Accumulibacter sp.: one gene and its partner. Each later gene encodes a partner of the first gene's protein in a complex. Links are inferred from orthologs where the notes say so. Each region holds a gene or a part of one and is shown in the gene's direction. Other genes may lie near its edges. The genes, in order: pmbA and tldD.

Region 1 (12,093 bases):
ACGACGATGTTGTGCCTGCCGGGCAGTGGACGAAAGGCATCCGGCAGCGATTCCCAGGTCTTCCGGCCCATGATCACCGGTTTGCCGCCGGTCGTCGCGCGGAAATGGCGCAGGTCTTCGGGCAGGCGCCAGAGCAACTGCTGGTCCCTGCCGATCGCCCGGTTTCGTGCCACGACGGCGATCAACGAGATCATCGCCGGCACCTAGACGGCAACCGCCCCCGCAATGTGCGGATGCGGATCGTAGCCCGCGAGCTCGAAATCCTCGAAGCGGAAGGCGAACAGGTCTCCGACTGCCGGGTTCAGCCGAATCCGCGGCAGGCCGCGTGGTTCACGGGTCAGCTGCAGCCGCGCCTGATCGAAATGGTTGCTGTAAAGGTGGGCATCGCCAAAGGTGTGCACGAATTCGCCCGCACGGTAGCCGCAGACCTGTGCCAGCATCAGTGTCAGGAGGGCGTAGGAGGCGATGTTGAAGGGAACGCCAAGAAAGATGTCGGCGCTGCGCTGGTACAACTGGCAGGACAATCGGGATCGTTGGTCCCGGTCGTCGGCCGGCGCGGGTGCGACGTACAGCTGAAACAGGGCGTGGCAGGGCGGCAGCGCCATGCGCTCGACGTCGCCCGGGTTCCACGCCGTAACCAGATGGCGGCGTGAGTCGGGATGGTGCCTGAGTCCATCGACCAGTTGCGCCATCTGGTCGATCTGTCTGCCGTCTGCCGTCTGCCAATGACGCCATTGATGGCCGTACACCGGCCCGAGATCACCGTTCGCGTCGGCCCATTCGTCCCAGATACGGACCCCGTTGTCCCGCAGGTAGCGGATGTTCGTCTCCCCGCGCAGAAACCACAACAGCTCATGCACGATCGAGCGCAGATGAAGCCGTTTTGTCGTCAGCAAGGGGAAGCCGTCGTCGAGCGCGAAGCGCATCTGCCAGCCGAACACCGACCGCGTACCGGTGCCCGTACGGTCCCCCTTCGCGCAGCCCTTGTCCAGCACGTGCTGCATCAGGTCCAGATACTGCCTCATCCCTTGCCCCAGCCGATGTCCCGTGCCCAATTGTAAGCCATGCTGGGGTGACGGCCTGCCCCAAGCCCCAGTAATGTTGCCGACCGACATGGCTGCGACCTCGCTCCTGCTCGCATGCATTACAATTGCTCTTCCAACTTGGCGACCCGTGACGAGGCCGGCTCACCGATGATTCTCAACCTGTTCCCGCAGCGTCCCGACCATCCGCTGGCTGATGGCAAGGAGTTGAAGCGGATCGTCGCCGAGCTGTTGGTCGCCCGGCCCGCCAACGCCGTCGAGGAGGTGACGACCTGGTTCGAGTCGCTCAAGCATGCCCGCAACTTCCGCGTCGATCGCTACTTCGATGTCCTGCGCCAGCTCGATGAGGCCGCCCAGCCGCATCTGCGTCGTCTGGGGCGGGACTACGTGCAGTCGCCACACCTCTCTCCGGCCGAGCGAGGCCGCATCTGGACGCGCTGCCACGTTTTCTGCGTCGAAGTCGCAGCGAGTTACGCGCTGTGTCTGTCGCGCGCACGGCTGGAACCGCGCAGCAAGGGCAGCGATGCACTCAAGGCGTCACTTCCCCTGATCGAGGCGCGCCTGCTCGCGGCGCGTCGCTGTCAGCTGAAGTGGCTCGCGTTCCGCTACGCCGCCGCCGGTGCGGAAGTCTGGCAGGCGCTGGGCGCGAGCTATCTGGCAGCCGAGCAAGGTGGCTACGCGCAGAAGTCGCTGCAGCTCTATCCGGCACAGCACGGTCTGACCAGCGCCCAGCAGCAGTACATCCATGCCCTGGTCTTCTGCTCGTCGTCGATGGACGGCCTGTTGCCGGAGCAGATCGAGCTTGCCGACCGCCTGATCGCCCACTTCCTCTCCTCTTTCGTCCTCTTGCCGACGCCGCGTGCGGACAGTGTCTATTGGATCGACGCCGCCACTGGCGAGCCGCCCACCCGACTGGGCCGGCGACCGGGCATGATCCGCCCCAGCCTGCGCTATCTCTCCCCCGTGCCGGCATTGGCTGGACTCAACGAGTTGATCCATCGCCTGGAACATGGTGAGTTGCCGACGGACCTCAATCTCGGCGGCGAGTACCCGCCGAAGACGGTCCTCGCCGTGATGCGCCACCTGCGACCCTACTGGGCGCTGCAGCCACCGCAGCGGCAGCACCGACGGCACGCCATCAGGACGCAGATGACGGTGTTCGAGGGCTTCGAGCAGTGCTACATGGTCTTCGCCGGGGCCACCCTGCAGCTGCAGGAGGATCCGGCGCGGCAACAATGGCTGGTCGACGACATCAGCCTCGGTGGTTTCCGCGCGCTGCTCGACCGCTCGTCCGAGGGCCGCGTGCGCCTGGGAGCCCTGCTCTGCATGCGGGCCGAAGGGAGCGACAACTGGCTTCTCGGTGTCGTCAGGCGGCTGGGCTCATTGCCTGATGGTGCCGCCACCGTCGGCGTGCAGGTGCTGTCGAGGCGGGCAAGAAGCGTCGACCTGCGGCCGCGGCGCAGCGGCTTCGCCGCCGCCGTGGCCATCCCCGGCATCCATCTTGGCGATGAACATGGCGTTGCCGACGTGCTGCGCGTCCTCCTGCCGCTTGGCGGCTTCCAGGTTCGCGACAACCTCGACCTCAGCCTCGATGGCCGCCCCAGTGTGCTGGTGCCGCTGGAGGTCGAGGAGAGCGGCGGTGATTTCGAGATCGCCCGCTTCCGTCAGGAGCCTGCCGGCTGAGAAGCCGCGGCGCCATCGCCGGGCTGCGACCGCGCCGCCGATTTTGGCCGAAAGGCCTTGACGACCTCCTGTCGCGTCTCGATGCGAGGACCGCCAAGGAGGTCGATGCAGTAGGGAATGGCAGCGAAGATGCCGTTGACCTGGACGCTGCCATCTGCTGCCCGGAGTCCCTCGAGCGTCTCGCGGATGGCTTTCGGTTGTCCGGGCAGGTTGACGATCAGGGCCTGACGACGAATCACCGCCACCTGGCGCGACAGGATCGCCGTCGGCACGAAGTGCAGGCTGATGCGCCGCATCTCCTCGCCAAAGCCCGGCATCAGCCTGTCGGCCACGGCCAGCGTCGCCTCTGGAGTCAGGTCACGGGCGGCCGGTCCCGTGCCGCCGGTGGTCAGGACGAGATGACAGCCGAGTTGGTCGACGAGGTCGATCAGCGTCTGCTCGATCGTCGCGCGATCATCGGCAATCAGGCGCGTTTCGCTTCGCCAGGCGCTGCTGATCGCAAGCCGCAACCACTCTTCGAGCGCTGGCAGCCCCTGATCCGGATAGACCCCCTGTGCGGCGCGATCGCTGATCGACACCAGGCCGACCAGCAACTGTTCATTCCCGCTCATCGTCCGCCCCCCCCTCTGCCGTTGCCGTTTTCCCATCGATCTCGCGCAGCAGCCGGAACAGCGCACGATGGCTGCGTGGCGGTCTGCCCTGCTCCTGCTCGGCGAGGGCTGCCCGCCGCAGCGAGCGCAACTGCTGCAGGTCGACCGACGGCGAGCGGCTGGCGATCGTGAACAGAAGCCTCTCATCGGCGAGCAGCTCGCTGCGCAGGCGCTCGATCCGGTGCAGCGTCGCCGTCTCGTCGGCGGAGTCGCCGCGCACTGCCGCGAGGACGGCACGAATCGGCTGTGGGTCGACGGCCCGCATCAGGCGGCCAATGTACTGCACCTGGCGGCGGCGCGCGTCGTCGTGACGCGCCATGCCGCGTGCCTGCGCGACGGCCAGCCGCAGATCCTCGGGCAGTTCGACCTGGCGCAGGCGGTCAGCGGGCAGTGCGACGAGCTCCTCGCCCAGTTCCTGCAGTTCCAGCATCGCGCGCTTGCGCCTCGTCTTCGACTCCGGTTGCGGATCTTCGTGTCTGTCTGCGGTTGTGCTATGGCTGCTCATCGTCACCGGGCGTTGGTTGTGGTCGACCGCCGGCTGGCCGGGCGGCTGCCACCGGAACTGCTATGATAGCGGCTTTCGTCCCACGGCAGACCTCATGTCCCGTCCACACGCGCCCGCCAGCAGCGAATCACGTTTCAGCCACAGCCTCGATACGTTGCGCGAACTGGCGAGCGACGTCCTCGCGCACGCCGGCCGGCAGGGAGCGAGCGCTTGCGAGGTCGATGTGTCGACCGGCTTTGGGCAGTCGGTGACGGTGCGCTGCGGTGAGGTGGAGACCATCGAGTACAACCGCGACAAAGGCGTCTCCGTTTCGGTCTACCTCGGCCAGCGCAAGGGGCATGCCAACACCTCCGACTTCTCGCCCAAGGCGGTTCGTGAAACCGTCGAGGCGGCGCTGAACATCGCCCGCTTCACCGCCGAGGACCCCTGCGCCGGTCTCGCCGATGCCGCGCTGCTGGCGACCGATGCCGACCGCCAGCCGGACCTCGACCTCTATCATCCGTGGATGCTTTCGGTCGATGATGCCGTCGCGATCGCTCGTCGCTGTGAGCAGGCCGCCTTCGCCGTCAGCCCCGAGATCAGCAATTCCGAGGGCGCCACGGTTTCGCTCCAGGAGGGGCAGTTCGTTGCCGCCAACAGCCTCGGTTTCATCGCCGGCTACCCGAGTTCGCGCCACTACCTGTCCTGCTCATTGATTGCCGGGACGAACGATGGCATGCAGCGCGACGACTGGTATGAGGTCGCACGCGACCCGCTGGCGCTTGCTTCAGCCGAGGCGATCGGCGAGCGCGCGGCGCAACGCACTCTGTCGCGTCTCGGAGCACGCAAGATCCGGACCTGCAAGGTGCCGGTCCTGTTCGAGGCACCCCTGGCGGCATCGCTGATCGGCAACTTCGTGCACGCCGCGAGCGGCGGCAGCCTCTATCGCCGCACCTCGTTCCTCATCGACAGCCTGGGCAAGCGTGTCTTCTCGCGCAGGCTGCACATCAGCGAGCGGCCACACCTGCCACGTGCGCTTGCCAGCAGCCCTTTCGACAACGATGGCGTCGCCACCCGTGACCGTGAAGTCGTCGAAGGCGGACGCCTGCAGGGCTATTTCCTCAGCGCCTACAGTGCCCGCAAGCTGGGAATGCAGACCACCGGCAATGCTGGTGGCTGTCACAACCTGATCGTCCGCCCGGGCAAACGCGATCTGCCGGGGCTGCTGCGCAAGATGGGGCGCGGATTGCTGGTTACCGAGCTGCTTGGCCAGGGCGTCAACTACGTGACCGGGGACTATTCGCGCGGTGCTGCCGGCTACTGGGTGGATGGTGGTGTCATTGCGCACCCGGTGGAAGGGATCACCATCGCCGGCAACCTGCGCGACATGTTCCGGAACATCGCGGCGGTGGGCACGGACGTCGTCGTTCGCGGCTCGAAGCGGGTCGGCTCGATCCTGATCGAGCAGATGAAGGTGGCGGGTGACTGATCTGCCACGCCGATCAAGGCATTGCCGCTGCCTGCAGCAGCAATGCCTTGCTGCAAGCGCGGCTGCTTTGGCTATAATCGCCGTGCAATTCCCTGACAACAATGCTGAGAGGAGACCAAGTCGTGGAAAGACGTTCGTTCTTGAAGAATGCCGGTGCCGGCCTGGCCGCCGGCACCATGGCCATGCCGGCGATCGCCCAGAATGCGCCGACGATCAAGTGGCGGTTGGCCTCGAGCTTCCCGAAGAGCCTCGACACCATCTATGGTGGTGCCGAAGTCATGGCCAAGCGGGTTGCCGAAGCGACTGGCGGCAAGTTCCAGATCCAGGTTTTCGCCGGCGGCGAGATCGTTCCCGGTCCGGCCGTCTTCGATGCGGTCAAGGACGGCACCGTCGAAATGGGGCATACCGTCTCTTATTACTTCTTCGGCAAGGACCCGACCTACGCGCTGGAGACTGCGGTTCCCTTCGGCATGACCAATCGCATGATGGACGCCTGGATGCGCCACGGCAACGGCGGCAAGCTGCTTGGCGAGTTCTTCGCCAAGTCGAACATCATGACCATTCCCTGCGGCAACACGACGACCCAGATGGGCGGCTGGTATCGCAAGGAAATCAAGACCGTGGCTGACCTCAACGGGCTGAAGATCCGCATCGGCGGCTTCGCCGGCGCAGTCCTCAGCAAGCTCGGTGCCGTACCGCAGCAGATCCCGGGTGGCGACATCTATCCGGCGCTCGAGAAGGGGACGATCGACGCGGCCGAGTGGATCGGCCCGTACGATGACCAGAAACTCGGCTTCAACAAGGTCGCCAAGTTCTACTACTACCCGGGATGGTGGGAGGGTGGTCCGCAGGTGACGGCCTATGTCGGCCTGAAGAAGTGGGCCGAGTTGCCGAAGGAATACCAGACCATCCTGCAGATCGCCTGCGCCGACGCGCACGTGGACATGGTCGCCAAGTACGACGCCAGGAACCCGACGGCGCTCAAGCAGCTCGTCGGCTCGGGAACGGTGTTGAAGCAGTTCCCGAAGGAAGTCATGGACGCCTGCTACAAGGCCGCGATGGAGCTCTACGCCGAGACATCGGCAAAGAATGCCGAATTCAAGAAGGTGTACGACGACTACAAGAAGTTCATGGACGATCAGATCCTCTGGATGCGGGTCGCCGAGGGCTCGTACACCAACTACATTTTCAGCAAGCGCTAGGAGTCTTTCGCGCGCCGCGGTCGTTGCTTGCCCGCTGCGCGCAGACCGACCGCACAGGAAGGGGAGCGGGGCTGTCGCCCGGCTCCCCTTTTCTTGGTGCTGGTGGGTGAGCGCTGCGCTTGCCGGTCGACGCTGGACTACTTCGCCTGATCCTGCTTCATCGCATCTCGGATTGCCTTGCTGGCGGCATCCTCCGCACCGGGAGCCGGGTCCTTCGGCGCTTCGAGCCCGGGCGGGGTGGCCGGTGCACCGTAGTCAGAGGTTGGCACTTCGATCTGCACCGAATCGAGATCGACCTTGGCGTCCTGGTCGAGGCCGAAGGTCACCAGTTGCGGGAAGAAGATCAGGATGCTGACCATGATGATCTGGATGCAGACGAAGGGGATTGCCCCCCAGTAGATATCGGTCGTCTTGACCGCGGCCGGCGCCACCGAACGCAGGTAGAAGAGTGCGAAGCCGAAGGGCGGGTGCATGAACGAAGTCTGCATGTTCACCGCCAGCAGCACGCCGAACCAGATCAGGTCGATTCCCAGCGCCTGCGCCACCGGCCCGAGCAGCGGCACGACGATGAACGAGAGCTCGAAGAAGTCGAGGAAGAAGGCGAGCAGGAAGACGAGCACGTTGACCACGATCAGGAAACCGACTTCGCCGCCGGGCAGCCCGGTCAGCAGGTGTTCGACCCAGCGGTGGCCATCGACGCCATAGAAGGTCAGCGAGAACACGCGTGCGCCGACGAGGATGAAGACGACGAAGGTCGTCAGCTTGGCGGTCGTTTCCATCGCCTGCCGCAGCAGGCTCCAGCTCAGGCGCCGGCGCGCGAGTGCCAGGATCAGGGCGCCCGTCGCTCCCATCGCGCCGCCTTCGGTCGGCGTGGCGATGCCGAGGAAGATCGTTCCGAGGACGAGAAAGATCAGGAACAGCGGCGGCAGCAGCGTCGTGACCGCGCGCATCAGCAACCGGGCGCCGTGCAGTGTGCGCGCCTCGGCGGGGAGCGCCGGTGCCCAGCGCGGCTTGAAGATGGCGACCAGGATGACGTAACCGACGTAGAAGGCGGTCAGCGTCAGGCCCGGCAGGAAGGCGCCCTTGTACATGTCGCCGACCGACTTGCCGAGCTGGTCGGCCATGATGATCAGCACCAGCGACGGCGGGATGATCTGTGCCAGTGTTCCGGAGGCGGCGATGACGCCGGTCGCCAGCCTGGTGTCGTAGCCGTAGCGCAGCATGATCGGCAGCGAGATCAGCCCCATCGAGATCACTGAAGCGGCGACGACGCCGGTCGTCGCCGCCAGCAGCGCGCCGACGAAGATCACCGCGAAGGCGAGGCCACCCCGCAGTGGCCCAAAAAGCTGGCCGATGGTGTCCAGCAGGTCCTCGGCCATTCCCGAGCGCTCGAGGATCAGTCCCATGAAGGTGAAGAAGGGGATCGCCAGCAGCGTGTCGTTGTTCATGATGCCGAAGATGCGATCCGGCAGCGCCTGGAACAGCTGCGGTCCGAGCAGCCCGAGCTCGATGCCGATCAGGCCGAAGACGATGCCGTTGGCCGCCAGGGCAAAAGCGACCGGGAAACCGACGAGGAGGAAGACGACCATCGAGGCAAAGATGATCGGCGCCATGTTGGCGATCAGGAAGTCGGTCATCAAATCTCTCCCTTCTGCGCCTTGATCGCCAGTGCCAGTTCCTCTTCGGGTGTCGGCTTGTGCCCCTTCTCGGTGGTGTCGGGGCAGAGACCCTGCAGGAAGCCGACGCGCTTGATGAGTTCCGAGATTCCCTGCAGGACCAGCAGGAAGAAGCCGATCGGCACCAGTAGGCGCACCGGCCACACGGTCAGGCCGCCGGCGTTGCTCGACTGCTCGTTGCTGTGCAGCGCGAGGAGGAAGATCGGCCACGACATGTACATGATGGCGATCGCCATCGGCAGCAGGAAGAAGATGATGCCGAAGATGTCGATCCAGGCCTGGCCGCGGCGGCTCAGCCGGCCGGCGATCAGGTCGATGCGCACATGCTCGTTGCGCAGCAGCGTGTAGCCGGCGCCGAGCAGGAAGATCGCCGAGAACAGGTACCACTGGATTTCGAGGAAGGCGTTCGAGCTGTAGTTCCAGATGTAGCGCATGATCGCGTTGCCGGCGGCGATCAGCGTGACGATCAGGACGAGCCAGATCAAGGCCTTGCCGACGCGCTCGGTGAGCCCGTCGATCAGCTGCGAGAGTTTGAGCAAACCATTCACGCGACATCCCTCCATGGACGACAGAACATGCTTCTCCTCCTCGACCCGATTGCCTGCGCTTCGCCTCGTAACGGGCGAATCATCGGGCCATGCCGTCAGACACGAACTCGCTGTCACGGAAGCCGTAAGCAGCGTCAGCGATTATGGCACATCTGCGATGCGTGGGAGAGCGCTTTGACGCCTCCCACGCAATCCTCGGTCGGATGGTCAAACCGATTAATAATCAGCAAGATGAGCCATTTCGGCGATGCCCCGGCGACTTTCCGCCGGTACGCGCTGCCTCTGCTCGCGACGATTTCGTCGCAATCCGTCAGGCGCCGCCGGCAAGACGGAACGCGGGCGGAATGAACACGAGAACCAGGATGGCCAGCGTTTCGATGATGCCCAGGGTCATCAGGTAGTTGCCGAAGCCCTTGCCGGTTTCAGCCATGGCATCGGCCGCCGCGGCGCCGATTACTCCCTGGTACCAGGCGGAGACACCCATGCCGAGACCACCGAAGATCCCGGCGCCAAGCATGCCGCCCCAGTTGATCGCCTGATGTGCAGCCAGCGAGGCATCGAGTGCGGTATTGATCCAGCCCATCAGAATCATGCCGTAGATCGTCTGCGACATCGGCGCCCCGATGAAGGCGAAGAGCACGAAAGGAGCTGCCTTGTCCTGCGCATAGCACTTCTTCCAGGCGCCGACAGCGGCCGGCCCGGCCGCGCCGACGCCCAGGGAGGAACCGGCTGCAGCCAAGCCGACGGCTGCAGCCGCTCCCAGACGCCCGAGGCTGACCATCACATCTGTATCCAACTCAATCTCCTTTCTGTCAGGTGTTTGCCAATCGTGGTCGCGAACGACCGCAACGTGCCGTTCAAGCGGACGTTGCCCGCATGCGCTGCCACGGTCGGTAGGGAAAACCGCTCCACTGCAGCCCGAGATGACTGGCGAATTCGAGCGTATTCAGGCGGATGCCGTGAACCATCACGCCCATCACCGCGAGGACGATGTTCACCGTGTGCGCGACGAACAACAGCAGCGCAGCGAGCAGCCCGCTCAGCCAGCCGTCGAACATCGGTGCGAGCATGATGTTGAAGGTGGATGCGATGGCAAAGCTGGCGGTGCCGACGGCGTAGAGCCGGATGTACGAAATCACGTCCACGAAGCTGCCGACCAGGTTCAGTGGCAGCATGACGTGGTTGAACCATTCGTCCCTGAGGTTCCGGCGCGGTGTCATGAAAAGCACGATGAGCACGACGCCCGCGCCGAACACCCAGGTCATGATCGATGGAAACGGCAGGTTGAGTACCACCGAACGGGCGCTGAAGAACATGAACCAGACGACACACAGCCAGCCGACCTGGGCCAGCGCCTGCGGGCTGCGGATCAGGTTGGCGATGTTCCACACGTGCGCGATCGAGAGGTGGATCGCGGCAATCCAGAAGCACAGGTCCTTGACGTGCTCCTCGTCGCCCAGCCAGCTCACTTTCAGGGCAGCGAGTGGTGCCGGCAGGTCTGGAATCCCGAAGTAGGTCCCGGTCAACACGCCCCAGACGATCGTCGCGACGCTGGTGATCTTGAGCAGGGTGAAGGGATGGGTCGGACTCGCGGGGAACTTGCGCTGCGCCCAAAGCGTCAGCCCGAGGAAGATTGCCCCGTAGCCGGCGTCGCCCACCAGCATGGCGAAGAACAGGCTGAAAAAAAGCAGGAACCACAGACTGACGTCGATCTCTCGATAGCCGGGAAGGATGCCGATCAGCTCGAAGACCGCCTCGATCGGCTGCAGCCAGCGTGGGTTGCGGATCAACGTCGGCACCAGGTCGCTTTCTGCCGGTTCGTCGATGACCAGCCCCCAGCCGTTCTTGCGTGCAGCGTCGCGCAGGCGAGAGACGTCGTCGCTGGGGCAAAAGCCCTGCAGGTAGACCACTCCGTCCATGGCACGGCCCATGCCGGCGCGGATCTCGGTCATCTGGACCATCTCCTCCGCCTCGGCTCGCGCGCGCGCCAGCGCCGAACGATCCCCGGCGAAGCCCGCAATTTCGTCGGCGATCCTGGCCTGGGTCGCTTCCAGTTCGCCGATCCGGCTCTTGACATCGGCCAGCGACATCGCCGGAGGGCGCAGTTCCTGGGCGGCAATCTCGGGCGTTTCGCCGACCGTGACGATGACGAACGATACAGCGGCGCGGGTGCGCGACGTTTCGAGACACAGCGCGGCCGCCGGCACTACCGGAAGACTGTCCGCAGCCGCCTGGAACAGGCGGATGAACACGCCCTTCTCGGCCAGAGCGGCGAGATCCCGCGGAGAGAAGTCACCGAACGGCGACACGCGCGCGCACTCCTGACGCAGAAGTTCGAGTTCCTCGGCCGTCTCCCGGCGAAGCCGAAGGAGCCGCGACAGCTCGTCGACGACTTCGCCGGGGCTCTTTCCCGACGGCTGTGCGCGTGGCAGGTTGGGCAGGATTTCGGCGGCGCGCCTGATGTGTTCGAGACGCCGTCGCGCGCTCTCGATGTCTTCGTGTTCGACGACCCGCTCCAGTACCGGGTGCAGCACGCCTAGCTGCCGCAGCGACAGCAGGCCCGCTTCGCGGCCGGCGGCGCGGCAGAGGACGATGACCTTGTGCATCGGGACGATCATGGACTCGCACCTTTTCTTCGGGGTTGCGGGCAGGTCGCAAGGACCATGGACCGGTCGCCGAAACCCCTCTGCGCGCCCTGGTCGCGTCCGGCGTGCGCGCAGTGAACGGTTCCGTCGGCCGGCATGGACGAGCAAACTGGATGGGCGGCCATGTGCTTCGTCAGGTGGCCGTCAACTGCTCGGTGGCCTTCGCCTTGGCCATCTTCGAGCGTGCCACGCCGGCGGTCATCTGGTCGCCGAGGAAGATTCGAATGACCCGAATGTGCTCCCTGGCCTCGGGTATCTTGACCTTTTCGAAAAGATTCACGCGCTGGCTGGTAGTGCGCAACTCAACAGCCAGCCGGCGCAACTGCTCTTGCAGTACCTGCAGTTCCAGGCGCCGCTGGATGCGCCGCTGCAGCATCTCGAGTGCGTCGTCCAGCCAGGCCGGTGTGGTAAACAGGTCGGGGATCTGGCGGGAAAAATCTACGCCAGCAAGTACGGGGATGGCCACCCCGGCGATGTTTCCCTGGCCGAGGCGGATGTCGCGCACGCTCAACCAGTCTTGCCATTCCACCGGTTCGGCGAACAGGCGAACCCACTTCGCAAGCTCCGCACGGTCCTGCTGCTCCGCAGCACGCGCCACCTCGAGCGTGGCTTCGAGCTGGCGAACCTCCAACTGCAGTTGCTGCTTCTTCAACTGCAGGGTTGGCAGGTAGCG
Region 2 (12,173 bases), 320 kb from region 1 along the record:
GCGCCGCTCTCGGGGTCGTCATGCAGATAGACGAGGTCGAGGTCGGAGGCGAAGCCCAGTTCCTTGCCGCCGAGCTTGCCGTAGGCGATGACGGCAAAGCGTGGCGGCAGTTCCGGACGCGGGTGGCGGGACTTCAGCTTCTGCCAGCAGAGATCAAGGGTCGTCTGCACCATGATGTCGGCAAGCTCGCTGAGCCGGTCGGCGAGATGCTCGACCGTGTGCATGCCCGCCAGGTCCTGCGCCAGGAAATGGAAGACCTGCGCATGATGGGTCTCGCGCAGGATGTCCATCTCCCGCTCGGTGTCATCGACGTGCTCCGCCAGCCGCGCCTGCAGGTTGCCGCGAAACTGCTGCCAATCGGTGGTGACGTCGAAGATGCGCGAATCGAGGAGCTCGTCGAGCAGGATCGGGTGGCGGGTCAGGTAGTCGGCTGCCCAGGACGAACTGCCGATCAGCTCGGCGAGTTTCTTCAACGTCTGCGGATACTGCTGCAGGAGCGCGAGATAGGCGCCGCGACGGCTGATCTTGTCGAGAAAGTCAAGGCCGCGCTGCCAGGTTGCGTCGGGTGTCGCCGTCGCGGCGGCCGCATCGATCAGTCGCGGACCCAGCGCGTCGAGCCGCTCGCGGTTGCTCGCCGGCAACTGCAGATAGCGGCCGCTGTCGCGGAAGCGCTGTACCCGTTCGATGAGCGCCTGTGGCTGGCGGAAGCCGAGCGCCGCCAGTTGCTCGAGACTGTCCTCGTTGGCCGTCGCGCCGTCCCAGATGCCGGCCAGCGGGTGCCGTCCTTCCTCGGGCTCGGAGAACACCTGCTCGAAGTGGCGGGCGACGAGCGCACGATGCGCGTCGAGCGCCACCATGAACGAGGCCCAGTCGTGGCAAGCCATCGAGGTTGCGATCGCCTGGCGCTCGTCGTCACCGCCCGGCAGGCGGTGCGTCTGCGCGTCAGCGACATACTGCAGGCGGTGCTCGAGGCGGCGCAGGAATTCGTAGGCGGTCGCCAGCTCGCGTTCACTCTCCGCCGGCAGCAGCCGACGCTCGGCGAGCAGGGCGAGGATCCGCAACGTCGGGCGAACCTGCAGTGCCGGGTCGCGCCCACCGCGAATGAGCTGGAAAACCTGGGCGATGAACTCGATTTCGCGGATGCCTCCGGGGCCGAGCTTGATGTGCTCGGCCATGTCGCGACGCGCCACTTCGCGCCGGATCTGCGCGTGCAGCTCGCGCATGGCGTTGATCGCCCCGAAATCGAGATACTTGCGAAAGACGAACGGGCGGCAGATGCGCTGCAGGGCGTCGATCCACTCCGGTTGCAGATTGGCTCCCTCGTTCATCACCCGTGCCTTGATCCAGGCGTAGCGCTCCCACTCGCGGCCCTGTGCGATGAAGTAGTTCTCGAGCGAGCCGAGCGAGCCGACCAGCGCCCCGGAATCGCCGTTCGGCCGCAGTCGCATGTCGACACGGAAGACCTGGCCATCCTCGGTGGCGTCGCCGAGGGCGCCGATCAGTCGCTTGCCGAGGCGCAGGAAGAACTCGTAGTTGTCGAGGCGGCGACCGTTGCCGGCGGTTCGCCCCTCCTCCGGATAAACGAAGATGTAATCGACGTCCGACGAAACGTTGAGTTCGCGACCGCCGAGCTTGCCCATGCCGATGACGAGCAGCCGCTGCGGCCGGCCGTGCTCGTCGAGGGGCTCGCCGAACTGTCCGGCGAGCTGTCGATGCAGGAGGTCGAGCGCGAAGTTGGTGACGACGTCGGCGAGCCGGGTCATCGTCTCGATGACCTCGGAGAGGGGCGCCAGACCACCGATGTCGCGCACGATCAGCGTCGCCATGACGCGTTGCCGCAGGTGCCGCAGGCAACGCTTCAGTTCCTCTTCGTTGCGCGGTGCGGCAGCGCGGAGGAAGGCGCTCATCCGCTCCGCGGAAAGTGGGCTGGCGGCGTTGCCGTCGAGCCAGACGGCGACTTCCGGCCGCGCTGCCAGCAGCTGACGCAGGTAGCGGCTGTGCGCAGTCGCCGCCAGCCGCGCGGCAGCGAGATCGGGTAGCCTGGCGTCGCGGGAGCTGTTCATGGTTCCTTCATCTCGTCTGGATCCGGATCGCGCGCTGCGCCACGGACGCTGAAGCGGTGCGGCAAAGCCGTTACAATGGGATATTGGCGAACTCGACCGGGTACCCCGACATTCTAGTGACGCGCACCGACTGTTGGCAAAAGTCTCTCCGCGCGAGCCCACTCTGATGCGGCAGGAGGAACTGCGCCCGGCGGTCTACCATCGCCTGCACCGTCTCGTGCCCTTCGTCTCGCATCCGGCGGTGCGCACCGGCTGGCGCTGGGCCGTGCGCGCCGCCCTCGTGCTCTACTTCGCCTTCGTGCTGCTGGTGCTTGGCCTGCGCTACCTGATCCTGCCCAACATTGAGCACTATCGGCCGGAAATCGAACGTGCGGCTGGCCAGGCGCTCGGCCTCTCGGTCGCCATCGGCGGCATCGAGGCGAGCTGGGCCGGTCTCAATCCCGATCTCGTCCTCTCCGACGTGCGCATCGCCGATGCCCGGGGCCAGCCCGCGTTGGCCTTCTCGCGCGTCGAGAGCGTGCTGTCCTGGTCCTCGCTGCCGCGGCTGCAGTTGCGCCTGCGCCTGCTGCGCATCGATGAGCCGACGTTGCATCTGCGGCGTGACCACGACGGCCGCTTCTTCGTCGCCGGCATCGCCGTCACCGAGGATGACAGCGATGGAGGTGTCGTGGACTGGGTCCTGGCGCAGAAACAGATTCGCGTCAATGGCGCAACGGTGCTCTGGGAGGACGCCAGACCCGGCGCCCCGCCACTGGTACTGGAAGACGTCAACCTGGCGCTCGACAATGACGGCCGCCACCACCGCTTCGGATTGACCGCGCTGCCGCCTGCCGAGCTGGCGTCGGCGATCGACCTGCGCGGCGACTTCCGCGGCAGGGACCTGGAGAACGCCGCCAGCTGGAAAGGGGAGGCCTTCGTCCAGGTCGACTACGTCGATCTCGCTGCCTGGCGGGCATGGATCGACTATCCTTTCGCGCTGCCGCATGGTCGTGGCGCGATACGCGCGTGGGCAGGCTTTGCCGAGGGGGCGCTGCAGAACCTCACAGCCGACCTGTCGCTCGCCAGCGTCAACCTACGGTTGGCCAGGAACCTGCCGGAACTGGCTCTGGATCGGCTCTCCGGGCGTGTCGCGGCACATTTCCTGGCCGCGGGCATGCGCCTTGACGGACGTCGCGTCGAACTCCTCGCCCAGTCGCCGGCGCCAGCGGTGGCTGCCGATGCCGCCGCAGCGGGACCGCCGGAGCAGGCAGGCGGACTGCGCATCGAGCCGACCGATTTCCACCTCGAATGGCAGCAGGAGAAGGCGCCGAGCGCTTCGCTGCGCGGCAGTGCGACGGCGACAGCGGTGGACCTCGGCGTCCTTGGCGGACTGGCCGCCTACCTGCCGCTCGACCCGCAGTCGCGCCGCCTGCTCGACGACTTCGCGCCGCGCGGCCGCATTGGCGACCTGCACGCCAGCTGGCGCGGCAGCTCCGAGGAGCTGCAGGCCTATTCGCTGCAGGCTTCGTTCGCCGACCTCGCGTTGCGACCGGTGCGGCAGTTCCCCGGCGCCAGTGGCCTGTCGGGCTCGCTCGACGCCAGCGAGAAGGGCGGTGCCGTGCAACTGCGCTCGCGGCAGGTGCGTGTCGAGCTGCCGCAGGTCTTTCCCGAGTCGGCGATCGCCCTCGACACGCTGCACGCGCAGGCGAAGTGGAAGGTCAGCCAGGGTCGGCTCGAGGCCGAGCTGTCACGTGCCGAGTTCGCCGGCGCCGACGCGGCCGGTTCGGCGCAGGGAACTTACCGCAGCAGTCCGGACGGGCCGGGCAGCATCGACCTGACGGCTGCGCTGACGCGTGCCGAAGCGACCGCGGTCTGGCGCTACCTGCCGGCGGCGATCAACGTCGATGCCCGCCACTGGGTGCGCGACGCGCTGCTGGCGGGAACCGCCAGCGAAGCCCGGCTGATCCTCAAGGGCGATCTGGCGCACTTCCCCTTTCTCGACCGCAAACAGGGACAGTTCCTCGTCACCGTCAAGGCGCAGGATGTCGTCCTCGACTACGGTACCGGCTGGCCGCCGATCACGAGCATCGATGCCGACCTGCGTTTCGAGGGCAACGGCATGGTGGTGCAGGCGCGCCACGGCACGATTCTCGGTGCGACGCTGGCGCAGACGCGGGCCGAGATCCCGGATTTCGACGCACCGGTGAGCACGCTAAAGCTCAAGGGCCACGTCGCCGGGCCAACCGCCGAGTTCCTCAAGTTCATCGACCAGAGTCCGGTGGCAGCGCAGATCGACCACTTCACCGAGAAGATGAGTGCACGCGGAGCAGGCCGGCTGGAAATCGGTCTGGTCATTCCGCTCGAGGAGGCGCGGCTCGGCGATTCGAAGATCGACGGCACCTATACGTTCCAGGCCAACGAGGTCGTCGTCGACCCTGTGCTGCCGCCGTTGCAGCAGGTGAAGGGCAACCTGCAGTTCTCGGAACGGGACCTGCGTGTCCCCGGGATCAACGCGACGCTTTTCGGCGGCCCGCTGCGCATCACCGGGGGCACCGAGTCCGGCAGGGTGCGGGTGCTGGCAAGCGGCTCGCTGCTGGTCGACGATCTGCGCCGGCACATCGGCTCGCCCGTACTCGCCGCTTTCGCCGGCGGCACCGCCTATCGCGCCGAGATCCGGTTGCGCAAGCGCGATGTCGACGTCCTGGTGGACAGTGATCTGCTTGGCGTCAGCTCGACCCTGCCGGCGCCGCTTGGCAAGTCTGCCAGCGAAGCGATGCCCCTGCATTTCGAGAACGGACTGCTGCCGGCGGCCGCTGGCGGCCAGGCCATCGTCCGCGATCAGGTCCGTGCCACCCTCGGCGACGTGCTCAGCGTGCAGCTGGTCCGCCGCAGGAAAGACAGCGAGGCACAGATCGAGCGCGGCATGATCGCGATCGGCCGGCCGGCCGCGGCGCTGCCCGAGCGCGGGCTCAATGTCGGCATCAGCGCGCGCAGCCTCGATCTGGACGCCTGGCAGAGCCTTCTCGGCGGTGGCCGGAAGAGCGCTGAGGTCGCCGCGACCGGCTTCCCGGTCGCCGTCGATGTCAGGGCTGACGAACTCGTCGTCATTGGTCAGACCTACACCGGCGTCGGTGTTGGCATCACCGGCATCACGACGCGCTGGCGCGGCAATGTCGAGTCGGAGCAGGCGATCGGCAGCTTCCAGTGGGACGGCAGCGGTGCCGGCAGGTTGAAGGCGCATTTCAGCAAGTGGCGGCGTCCCGACAGGGTGCGCAGCGATACCACCAGCCGCGAGCCGCTCAAGGAACTGCCGGCGCTCGACGTCATCGTCGATGATTTCACCATCGGGCAGAAGCGCTTCGGACGCCTCGAGGTGCAGGCGCACAACGACGGCGGCATCTGGCGCCTGGACCGCATCGATCTGCGCAACCCGTATGGCAGCCTGGCGGGCAGTGGGCAGTGGCAGCTCACTGCAGGGAACCGGACGCAGCTCGATTTCGCCCTCGAGAGCGGCGATGTCGGGCGTCTGCTCGACCGCCTCGGCTACGGTGGCACGATACGCGGCGGCAAGGCGGCGATGAAAGGCCGCATCGGCTGGACCGGCGCGCCGACCGAGCTGGACCATGCAACCCTCGCTGGCGACATCCAGGTCGAGGCAAGCCACGGCCAATTCCTCAAGGTCGATCCCGGCGTCGGCAAGTTGCTCGGGCTGATCAGCCTGCAGGGGCTGCCGCGACGCTTCACCTTCGATTTCGGCGATATCTTCAGCGAGGGTTTCGCGTTCGACGGCATCACCGGCAGCATCGCGGTCAAGAGCGGCGTCATGCACACCGATCGGCTGCAGATCAGCGGCCCAGCGGCGCGCGTCGTCCTCAGCGGCGACGCTGACCTGAAAAATGAGACGCAGCGCCTCGAAGTCAGCGTCCAGCCCGATCTCGGCAGCAGTGCGGCGCTCGGCGTGGCGGTGATCAACCCGCTGGCCGGCGTCGCGACGCTGCTCGCCGACAAGATCCTGCAGGGGCCATTGAGCAAGGCCTTCAGTTTCGACTACCTGGTCACCGGCAGGTGGGACGACCCCAAGGTGGAGCGCCTGTCGCGGCCGCCGGCGGTCGCGACGACGCCGTGACCGAAACCAACTCAGCCGAGTGGAGCCCACCATGAAGCCACACCCCGACGAGCGGCTGCCGGCAGCGCCAGCCACCGGCGTCCTCCGCGTCGCCGCCCTGCAGATGGTGTCGACGCCACGCGTCGACGAGAATCTGCGCACCGCCGCGGCGCTGATCAGTGAAGCCGTTGCACAGGGCGCCGAACTGCTCGCGCTGCCGGAATACTTTGCCATCATGGGAATGACCGATGGCGACAAGTTGCAGTTGCGGGAGGCCGATGGACATGGCCCGATCCAGGATTTTCTTGCCGCCAGTGCGCGCGAACACGCGGTCTGGCTGATTGGCGGCTCGCTGCCGCTGCTTGCGGGCAGTCCCGACAAGGTGCTCAACTCCACGCTGGTCTACGATCCGCAGGGGCGGCGTGCCGCCCGCTACGACAAGATTCACCTCTTCGGCTTCCAGCAGGGCAGCGAGCGTTACGACGAGAGCACGACCATCGAGGCTGGCCGCCAGCCGGCAGCCTTCGTCACGCCTTTCGGCCGCGTCGGTCTGTCGATCTGTTACGACCTGCGCTTTCCGGAGCTTTATCGCGCCATCGGTGTCACAGATTTGCTCGTCGTGCCAGCGGCCTTCACCGAGACGACCGGCCGTGCCCACTGGGAGATCCTCCTGCGCGCGCGGGCGATCGAGAACCAGTGCTACGTGCTGGCGGTTGCCCAGGGTGGCCGGCACGAGAACGGCCGCGAAACGCACGGCAACAGCATGCTCATCGACCCCTGGGGGACGATCCTCGATCGCAAGCAGAAAGGACCCGGCATCGTCATCGGCGACCTCGCAAGAAGTCGCCTGGATGAGGTCCGAGCCAGCCTGCCGGCACTCGCGCACCGTGTCATGTAGACGTCGGCGGCAGAAAACCGCAGCAAACAGGGAAACCGAATGACCAACAGAGCCCAGACCCTTCTCGCGCAGGCACGCAAGACCCTGCTCACGCCCTATGGCCTCGATGTCGCCGACCTGACGCCGGTGTTCGGCAGGATCATGGCGCACCAGGTCGATTATGCCGATCTCTACTTCCAGTACAGCCGTTCCGAAGCCTGGAGCCTTGAAGAGGGCATCGTCAAGAGCGGCAGCTTCAGCATCGACGAAGGCGTTGGCGTGCGTGCCTTGGCCGGCGAGAAGACCGCTTTCGCCTATTCGGACGACATCAGCAGACCGGCGCTCGACGCCGCCGCCGCCGCCGTGCGGGCGATTGCCGGCGCCGGGCAGGAACGGCGCGTGCCGGCGCTGAAGAGGAGCACGGCGCACCGCCTCTACCTGCCGAACGATCCGCTGGCTTCACTCGATGCGGGCAGCAAGGTCAGTCTGCTGGAGCGGCTCGAAGCGCTGGCGCGTGCTGCCGACCCGCGGGTGACGCAGGTCATGGCGCACCTCGCCGGCGAGTACGAGGTGGTCCTGGTCGCCGGCAGCGATGGCCGCCTGGCAGCCGACGTGCGGCCCCTGGTGCGGGTCTCGCTGACGGTCATCGTCGAACAGGGCGGAAAGCGTGAACAGGGGTCGGCCGGCGGCGGTGGACGCACCGACTACGGCTTCTTCACCGATGCGGTGCTGCAGGACTACGCGCGCGAAGCCGTACACCAGGCCGTCACCAACTTGGCGGCGCGACCGGCGCCGGCCGGGACGATGACCGTCGTCCTTGGTGCCGGCTGGCCCGGCATCCTCCTGCACGAAGCCGTTGGCCACGGACTCGAGGGCGACTTCAACCGCAAGGGCAGCTCGACCTTCGCCGGTCGCATCGGTAGCCGCGTCGCCGCCAGCGGCGTGACGGTCATCGACGACGGCACGATCGCCGGCCGGCGCGGTTCGCTGAACATCGACGACGAAGGCAATCCGACGCAGCGGACGGTGCTGATCGAGGACGGCATCCTGCGGGGCTACATGCAGGACAGCCTCAACGCGCGCCTGATGGGCGTCGCGCCGACTGGCAACGGTCGCCGCGAATCCTTCGCCCACCTGCCGCTGCCGCGCATGACCAACACCACGATGCTCAACGGCGAGTCCACTCCGGAAGAGATCATCCGCTCGGTGAAGAAAGGAATCTACGCGGTCAATTTCGGCGGCGGACAGGTCGACATTACCAATGGCAAGTTCGTCTTCTCGATGTCCGAGGCCTACCTGATCGAAGACGGCCGCGTGACCACGCCGGTCAAGGGGGCGACCCTGATCGGCAGCGGCCCTGAGGCGATGACGCAGGTGTCGATGATCGGCAACGACATGCGCCTCGATCCGGGCGTCGGCACCTGCGGCAAGGAGGGACAGAGCGTGCCAGTCGGTGTCGGCCAGCCGACCCTGCGCATCGACGGCCTGACGGTCGGCGGCACCGCCTGATCATTGGCCGGTCGCGATCGGCGCTCGCGGCAAAGCCATGCTGCCGGGCAGGGGCTATAATCGCAGCCCAGTCCAGACCGTCACCCACCTGCCGTCATGATCATGAAGCCGTTCTGCTGCCGGCTGTCCGCCGGCTTCGCCCTCTTCGGGCTCCTCGCCAGCCTGTTCCTTGCCAGCCTGCCGGCGGCCGCCGCCGCTGCCGGCGAGGCGCGTCCGGCAGAGGCGACGCTGCACTACCATTTCCGGCCGATCGTCACCCTCCGCGCGACCTTGGTCGGCGCCAGCCCGGAGTATCGCGTGCGCCGCGCCCTCGCGCGCATCGATGCCCTGCCGGCGGCGCAGATGCAGCAACCGATCGAACTGACGCCGTTCTCCATCGACAGTCGGCGGGGAATCAGCCTGCACATCGGTGAATCGGTGCTCTTCGGCATCGTCGACGGCGACCTCGACCCCGAGGAGAAGATTTCGCTCGAGGCGGCTGCCCGCCGCAGCGCCGACGAACTCCACACGGCCCTGCTGGCGGTCAGCGAGCAGCGCCGGCCGATGGTACTGGTCAAGGGGATTGGCCTGTCGCTGGCGGCGACCGCCATCGCCCTGCTGCTGCTGTGGCTGATTCGCCGCACCACCGCGTTCATCGTCCGTCACTTCGAAAAGGTCATCGACGCGCATCCCGAGTCCAGCGGCTTCCGCTGGGCGCGGCATGGCTGGGCGCTGGTGCAGCGGATCGCGCAGCTGCTGATGGGCTTTCTCTGGCTGAGCGTCGCCTACCTCTGGCTGACCTTCGTCCTCGCGCGCTTCCCGTTGACCGAACCGCTTGGCGACCGCCTGACCGGCTTCCTGTTCGGCCTGTTGGAAACCATCGGCATCGGCTTTATCGAAGCCGTACCGGCGCTGACCACCGCCCTCGTCATCCTCTTCCTGACCAAGGCCTTCAACGACGCCCTCGGCAACTTCTTCAAGGCGGCAAGGGCCGGGCGCGTGCATGTGCACGGTCTGCACCCGGAGACCGTCAACGCTACCCACCGCATCTGCACCATCATCGTCTGGGGCCTCGGCATCGCCGTTGCCTATCCGTTCATCCCGATGTCCGACAGCGATGCCTTCAAGGGACTGTCGGTGATGTTCGGCTTCATGTTGACGCTCGGCTCGGCCGGCATCGTCAACCAGTTGATGAGCGGTCTCGTGCTTGTCTACTCGCGCGCGCTGTCGGTCGGCGACTTCGTCGACCTCGGTGAAACCGTCGGCGTCGTCAGCGAGGTCGGCGCGCTGTCGACCAAGATCATCAACATGCGCAACGAGGAAGTGACGATTCCCAACGCCGTGCTCGTGGGCAATCCGATCAAGAACTACTCGCGCCTGGCCGGCGCGCGCGGGACGCTGGTGTCGACCAAGGTGACGATCGGCTATGACACCCCGTGGCGGCAGGTGCACGCGCTGCTCATCGCCGCGGCCGAGCAGACGCCGGGCCTGCGCGCGTTGCCGAAGCCCTTCGTCTATCAGCGCGGACTCGGCGATTGGTACGTCGAATACGAACTCTTCGCGCACATGGACAAGCCGCTCGAGCGGGTACCGGTGCTCTCCGCACTGCACGCGAACATCCAGGATCAGTTCAACAGCTACGGCGTGCAGATCATGTCGCCGCATTTCGTCATGCAGCCGGCGAGCAACGTCGTCGTCCCGCGCGAGAGCTGGCATGCGGCACCGGCGGCAGCGGAGGCTGCAGGGCCGGCGACGGAAACGGCGCCGCAGCCGGGAACACCGGCATGATCAGCTTTGCGGTTACCGTCTTCCTCTCCGCCTTCCTGCTTTTCCAGATCCAGCCGATCATCGCCAAGATGATCCTGCCCTGGTTCGGTGGCTCGTCGTCCGTGTGGAGCACCTGCCTCGTCTTCTTCCAAGCTGCGCTGCTGCTCGGCTACCTCTATGTTCACCTGCTCCACGAGTGGCTGTCGCCACGCCGTCAGGTCATCGTGCACGGCGTGCTGCTGTTGCTCAGTCTGGCGACGCTGCCGGTGGTCGCCAACCCGGCCTGGAAGGACGTCGCCTTTGCCAGCCCGACGTGGAACGTCCTCGCCGTCCTCGCGACGACGGTCGGCATGCCCTACCTGCTGCTGTCCACCACCGGGCCGCTGATGCAGGCGTGGTATGCGCGCTCGTTCAACAGCATGATGCCGTACCGGCTTTATGCGCTGTCGAACCTGGCGTCGATGCTCGCGCTGCTCTCCTACCCAGTGCTCGTCGAGCCCTTCTTCGTCGTCGTGCAGCAGGCACATGCCTGGTCGGTTGGCTACGTCTTCTTCGTCGTCGCCTGTCTGGCCAGCGCCTGGCAGTCGTGGAAGGGTGTCTCGAGCGAACTCGAGCGCCGCCCGGCCAGTTCGGAGCCAGTCCCGCGGCCGCCGCTGCGCGAGTGCCTGCTGTGGATCGGCCTGGCGATGACCGCCTCGATCCTCCTCCTCGCGCTGACCCGCCACCTGACGCAGGACGTCGCGCCGGTCCCCTTCCTCTGGGTGCTGCCGCTGAGCATCTACCTGCTGAGCTTCATTCTCTGCTTCGATGCGCCGCGCTACTATCATCGTCGGGGCTTCCTGATCGCGCTGCCGATCGCCTTCATTGCCCTCGATCAGGTTCTCGCCGAAGTCGGCATGCCGGTGCCGTTGCTGGTCAGCCTGCTTTGCGGCGCTCTCTTCGTTTTCTGCATGGTCTGTCATGGCGAGCTGGTGCGGCGGCGACCGCCGGTGCGTCACCTGACGCTGTTCTACCTGATGCTGTCGATCGGCGGCGCGCTCGGCGGCAGTCTGGTCGGTCTGCTCGCGCCGGCGCTGTTCAACGCCTACTTCGAGCTGCCCATCGGCCTCTTTCTCTGTGCCGTGCTGGTGATCATCGTCCTCTGGCCGCAAGCCAGGCCGATCTGGCGCTGGCTGTTGCTCGCGGCCCTCGCCGTGTATGGCTGCCGGCTGGTGGGGCTATCGGTCGATTATGTCGAGGATTACCGGCGCGTGATGCGCAACTTCTACGGCCAGCTGCGGATTTCCGACGTCAGCGAGGAAGATCTCGGCATCAAGCGCAAGCTCCTGCACGGACGCATCAACCACGGCGAGCAGTTCATCGCCACCGAGCACAGTCGGCGGCCAACCGCTTATTACTGCGAGCGTTCGGGAATCGGCCAGGCTCTGCTCAGCCTGCCGACCGAGCGGCCACGCAGGATCGGCGTCGTCGGCCTCGGTGCCGGTACCCTCGCGACCTACGGCCGCGAGGGCGACGAGATGCGGCTGTACGAGATCGACGACCAGGTCCTCGAGCTTGCGCGCAGCGAGTTCAGCTACCTGGCGGCAAGCCGGGCGCGCATCGTGCCGGTGCTCGGCGACGGGCGCCTGATGCTCGAGGGCGAAGCACCACAGGCCTTCGACCTGCTCGCCATCGACGCCTTCTCCGGCGACTCGATCCCGGCGCACCTGCTGACGCTCGAAGCGATGCAGTCCTACCTGCGGCACATGAAGGGCGACGGCATCCTCGCCGTGCACATCACCAACCGCTACCTCGACCTGCAGCCGGTGGTCGCTGCCGCCGCCGCGAAGCTCGGGCTGAGCGTCCTCGTCGTCGATCTCGAACCGGCTGACGGCGACGTCTTCTGTCGCCGTTC

What was found.
Region 2: the proteins of pmbA (region 1) and tldD are in contact, whole or in part, in a solved structure (PDB 5NJ9), measured with the Escherichia coli proteins. The link is inferred for Accumulibacter sp. from one-to-one orthologs.

The regions. Positions count from the first base shown.
Region 1 is NZ_JAZKUG010000001.1:1,003,174-1,015,266, reverse strand. The notes cover bases 3,356-6,162. They hold pmbA (metalloprotease PmbA), read left to right. Parts: upstream 3,356-3,975; coding sequence 3,976-5,349; downstream 5,350-6,162. Other genes in these bases: V5B60_RS04420 (TRAP transporter substrate-binding protein), read left to right, coding at 5,472-6,162; yjgA (ribosome biogenesis factor YjgA), read right to left, coding at 3,356-3,881. Outside these bases: V5B60_RS04450 (dihydrofolate reductase), read right to left, coding at 1-194; V5B60_RS04445 (thymidylate synthase), read right to left, coding at 204-1,025; V5B60_RS04440 (hypothetical protein), read left to right, coding at 1,194-2,726; mog (molybdopterin adenylyltransferase), read right to left, coding at 2,708-3,337; more of yjgA, read right to left, coding at 3,324-3,355; more of V5B60_RS04420, read left to right, coding at 6,163-6,551; V5B60_RS04415 (TRAP transporter large permease), read right to left, coding at 6,689-8,188; V5B60_RS04410 (TRAP transporter small permease subunit), read right to left, coding at 8,188-8,775; V5B60_RS04405 (V-type ATP synthase subunit K), read right to left, coding at 9,086-9,556; V5B60_RS04400 (V-type ATP synthase subunit I), read right to left, coding at 9,633-11,393; V5B60_RS04395 (V-type ATP synthase subunit D), read right to left, coding at 11,554-12,093.
Region 2 is NZ_JAZKUG010000001.1:687,437-699,609, reverse strand. What follows is about bases 6,422-9,308. They hold tldD (metalloprotease TldD), read left to right. Parts: upstream 6,422-7,084; coding sequence 7,085-8,533; downstream 8,534-9,308. Other genes in these bases: V5B60_RS03145 (mechanosensitive ion channel family protein), read left to right, coding at 8,636-9,308; V5B60_RS03155 (carbon-nitrogen hydrolase family protein), read left to right, coding at 6,422-7,045. Outside these bases: glnE (bifunctional [glutamate--ammonia ligase]-adenylyl-L-tyrosine phosphorylase/[glutamate--ammonia-ligase] adenylyltransferase), read right to left, coding at 1-2,063; V5B60_RS03160 (YhdP family protein), read left to right, coding at 2,230-6,168; more of V5B60_RS03155, read left to right, coding at 6,200-6,421; more of V5B60_RS03145, read left to right, coding at 9,309-10,300; V5B60_RS03140 (fused MFS/spermidine synthase), read left to right, coding at 10,297-12,173. UniProt on the Escherichia coli protein: Metalloprotease involved in CcdA degradation. Suppresses the inhibitory activity of the carbon storage regulator (CsrA).